DNA from 2 places in the Microbacterium sp. NPDC056057 genome. Region 2 is predicted to be linked to the other one. Evidence: predicted binding sites of a transcription regulator. Region 2 holds the regulator's gene; the other holds the start of a gene.
What was found. Region 2 encodes HspR, which represses chaperone genes until heat shock. Its sites were predicted from a motif close to AAGTTGAGTCNNNNNGACTCAACTT; they were not measured.
Positions count from the first base shown of each region.

Region 1: ACFC1K_RS17725 (ATP-dependent Clp protease ATP-binding subunit) is a predicted target of HspR. The motif match lies at 834-858, and genes of this name have one in related genera.

Region 1 covers NZ_JBHJWS010000004.1:285,578-287,775, reverse strand. Annotated here, with positions in the region: gene ACFC1K_RS17725 (ATP-dependent Clp protease ATP-binding subunit) at 1-819, opposite strand, end outside; gene ACFC1K_RS17720 (VOC family protein) at 988-1,359, shown strand; gene ACFC1K_RS17715 (DUF3817 domain-containing protein) at 1,441-1,905, opposite strand; gene ACFC1K_RS17710 (MarR family winged helix-turn-helix transcriptional regulator) at 1,970-2,198, opposite strand, start outside.
Region 2 covers NZ_JBHJWS010000001.1:729,839-732,036, forward strand. Annotated here, with positions in the region: gene ACFC1K_RS03100 (DnaJ C-terminal domain-containing protein) at 1-568, shown strand, start outside; gene ACFC1K_RS03105 (heat shock protein transcriptional repressor HspR) at 622-1,092, shown strand; gene ACFC1K_RS03110 (collagen-binding domain-containing protein) at 1,156-2,198, opposite strand, start outside.

The DNA of each region.
Region 1 (2,198 bases), on a different contig from region 2:
CTTGCCGAGCAGCTGCTCGGGCACGGAGCCGTCGACGATCGCCTGGGCGAGCCCCTCGACGATCGCGGTCTTGCCGACGCCGGCCTCGCCGACCAGCACCGGGTTGTTCTTGGTGCGGCGGCTGAGGATCTCGATCGTCTGCTCGATCTCGTCGGCACGCCCGATCACCGGGTCGAGTTCGCCGGCGACGGCGCGCGCCGTCAGGTCGGTGCCGTACGTGTCGAGCAGGGGGGTGTCGGATGCTGCGCCCTCGGGCCGCACCTCAGCCTGGGTGCTCTCGCCCGGCGTCACGGTCTCGCGCGCACCCTGCATGAGGGCCTCGGCCGTCACGCCGGCACGGGCCAGCACCTGGCCGGCGGGCGTGTCCTGGGCGAGCACGAGGGCGAAGAACAGGTGCTCGGGGTCGACGTAGGTCGATCCCGACGAGCGGGCGACCTGGAACGCGTGGAACAGCGCCCGCTGCACGGACGAGGTCACGACGGCCCCGTCGACGTCGGCCGCCGCGGTCGCGGCGGGAAGACGCTCCTCGGTGGCGCGCGCGATGGCATCGGCGTCGGCGCCGATGCGCTGCACGGCGTCGCGCGCCGGGGCCTCGGCCACGAGGATGCGCAGGACGTGCAGAGCGTCGAGCTCGTGCTGGCCGCGCTCGAGGGCGTACTTGCCGGCGCGCTGGAGCAGCTCCTGGGTCCGGGCGCCGAGGTAGCGGCTCAGGTCGATCGAGCGCTCGGCGCGGGCGCGCTCGCCCGCGAGGTACCGCGACAGGAACTCGTCGAACGAGCTCGCGTCGTCGCCGGCCTGGGGGGTGAAGTCTTCTGGCATTCCATCTCTCCTGAAACTTGAGTGGAGGAGTATCAAGTTTTGAACTTGACACAGGCATTGTCAAGTTCAACCGCACCCATCCGCAGGTATTCCCCAGCGGCGGATGTCGGACCCCCGGCGTAACGTCGCCTCCACGGGGGACCTGCTTCAGAGACGAGAGGGAACACGATGGACTGGAAGATCGAGCTCATCTTCGTGCCGGTGACGGACGTCGATCGCGCGAAGGAGTTCTACGAGAGGATCGGCTGGAACATCGACCACGATCAGACGCCCGTCGAAGGCCTCCGCTTCGTGCAGGCGACCCCACCCGGCTCCGCCTGCTCGATCGCCTTCGGCACCGGTCTCGGCAACACCCTCGAGCCCGGTCAGCAGAACACGGTTCAGATCGTCGTGCCGGACGCCGACGAGGCGCTCGCCCACCTGCGGGCGAACGGCGTCGAGGGGCGCGGTGTCGACGAGCAGGACTGGGGTCGGTTCGTCCAGTTCAACGACCCCGACGGCAACACCTGGACGCTGCAGCAGTTGCCCGCCTGGCGCTGAGCCGCGACGTCCGTCACCGATCCACGACGCGATGCGGCCGCCCCACTCCCGAGGGAGTGAGGCGGCCGGGGTCGGGTGTCGTCAGTCGCGACCTCCGGGCGGGCCCAGGATGAGGAGCACGACGAACAGCAGCGCGACCGCGAGAGCGATCAGGGCGCCGAGCACCCATGGGCGCCGAAGGAACCACCGCATGAGCCGGTCGTACCAGGTGGCGTCGCGCGGGTCGTCCGTGGCCTCGAGACGCCACGCGCCCGCAAGACGACCAGTGCGCTGGAGCCACAGCTCCGCCGGGATCGTGGCGTAGGGGATGACGGCGCTCACGAGCGCGAGCACAGTGGGCCCGACGCGCCAGCGATTGTTGAGGGCGACGAGGATCACGGTCGCGCCGTACGAGAGGAAGATGAAGCCGTGGATGCCGCCACCGATCGTGACGCCGAGCGCCCAGTCGGTGGTGGCGCGGAGGATGAGGCCGGTGATCAGGAGCGTCCACGAGATCGCCTCGAGAATCGCGAGCGCACGGAACAGGGTATGGGGGTTGCGGAACACACCTTCAGTCTAACTGAAAGTGCTTCAGGCTTTCTGAAGGTTGGCCGTACGCGGGCGGCTCGATCTACTCGGGAGCGAGCCCGAACGGCTGTTCGTGCAACCCCTCGAGCGCCGTGGCGAGCGCGGGCGCGCCTGCGGCGAGTCCGGCGTCGAGAGCCGCCAGGCGCTGTTCGGCGGCCTGCAGCACCTCGCTGCCCCGGTCGGTCACCCGCAGATCGGATGCCGCGCCCGCGTGCTTCGTCGCATCCGCGACGAGCCCATCGGCGACAAGGGTCTGCACGGCGGTGTGTGCC
Region 2 (2,198 bases):
GGGCTTCGGTGGCCCGACGCGCGGTGCCGACGTCACGGCGCGCACGACGATCGACTTCGTCACCGCGACCAGGGGCGAGACCATCACGCTGGCGGGCGAGGACGGCAAGCCGTTCAAGGTCAAGATCCCCGCCGGTGTCTCGGACGGGCAGAAGATCCGGCTGCGCGGCCGCGGGCGTCACTCGCCCGACGGCGGTGAGAACGGCGACATCGTCGTGCAGGTCACCGTGCGACCGCACCCGGTGTTCACGCGGGACGGGCTGAACCTCCGTGTCACGGTTCCGGTGACGTTCACCGAGGCCGCGCTCGGCGCCACCATCGAGGTGCCGACGCTCGGCGGCGATCCGGTGCGGCTGCGCGTCGCGCCGGGCACGCCGTCCGGCCGCGTGCTGCGTGTCAAGGGCCGCGGCGTCGAGACGGCCAAGGGTACCGGCGACCTCCTCGCCGAGGTGCAGGTGGCCGTGCCGTCCCATCTCGATGAAGCCGCGCGCGAAGCGCTCGAGCGCTTCCAGAGCCTCGAGTCCAAGGAGAACCCCCGCGCCGACCTTATGGCCAAGGCGCAGGGCTAGACGATGGATGCGGGTCGCCTGGCGACCCGCATCCGGAGGATGGTGAGAGAAGGATGACCGAGGACGACATCGACGAGGATGCCCCGATCTTCGCGATCGCCGTCGCCGCCGAGCTGTCGGGCATGCACCCGCAGACGCTGCGTCAGTACGACCGGCTCGGGCTGGTCGTGCCCGCCCGCACGCAGGGCGGATCTCGGCGCTACTCGCTGCGCCACGTGGAGCAGCTCCGCGAGGTGGCCCGCATGTCGTCGGACGGCATCGGCCTCCCGGCGATCGTGCGCATCCTCGAGCTCGAGAACCGCGTGCAGGAGCTGCACAGCCGCGTCCGCGACCTCGAGGACCGCATGCGCGCCGAACTCGAGAAGCGGCCGGGCGCCCGCGTCTTCGCCGCCGGATCGACCGGCGCGGTCGTGACGCTGCGTCACGGCACGCGTGTGCGCCGCGCGACCGAAGTCGTGGTGTGGCGCCCGCGCACGGCGCTCGCGCAGCAGAGCGAACCCCCGGACGAGACCCCGGCGGGCTGATTCACGAAAGAGGGAGGGGACGGATGCCGTCCCCTCCCTCTTCGTGTGCACACGGGTCGTGCGTCAGACGCGTCGCGCCCGTCTCATGGCCAGCAGCAGACCCACCCCGATCAGGCCGACGGCTCCGAGCGGGACGAGGGGCGAGAGGCCGCCGCCACCCGTGGCCGGAAGCGGACGCATGCTCGCAGTGTTGGTCAGCGTCAGCTCCGCCGTCTGCGGGGTGCGGACCTCCGACATCGGCAGCGTGACCTTCCCGTCCTGATCGGGCACGAGGGTCTCGCCGCCGACGCTCCAGACCGGGGTGCCCCAGTCGACCCGAGGGATCGACGGCAGATCGGCTTCGCGCGCCTCGATGATCGTGCCGACCGGGAAGTAGGGCGACGTGATCGTGACGTTCGGCTCGAGCTCGATGCGCTCCTGCGGGACGCCGTCGAGCCACCAATCGGCGGGGAACGTGGTGCCCGCCGGGACCGACGACCCGCCATTGCCCGCGACGACCTTCGTCACCGCCCAGCGGGTCATCGCGACCACCGAGTTGGTGACTTCGAGCACCGGCGGCGTCTCGCCGGGGCCGATCTCGACGAAGCTCGCCGGGCTCCACGTCGTCTCGCCCCACTCGTAGCCCTCGGGCAGCGCGGATGGGTCGGGCTCCTCCTCGAGAACGTTGACGATCGTGCCGATCGGGAACGAGATCGGATTGCCCTGGCCGTCGACCGGACCCGCCGGCGTCCCGTCGGCAGGCAGCCCGAACCTCCCCACCAGCACATCGCGGCTCGGCAGGTGCGCCACGTAGTCGATCGTGAACGAGTCGACGAGGAGGTCGTCCGGATCGATGCCGTCCATGCTCTTCTGCACGAGGAACGTTCCCTCGATGAGCGACGCATCGTTGGTGAGCGTCGCGTGCACCACGGCCTGGTCGTCGACGCCGATCGTGAGCTGCTCGAGGTCGAACGCGGCGCCGAGCCAGGAGACGTGCCGGATGGTCGGCGCCGCCTGCTCCTCATACGTCACGACGGTGCCGTAGGGGAACAGCAGCGGCGCGCCCGCGTCGTCGACGGGGCCGACCGGCGCACCGTTGCCGGGGACCCGCAGCACGCCCTGCTGGA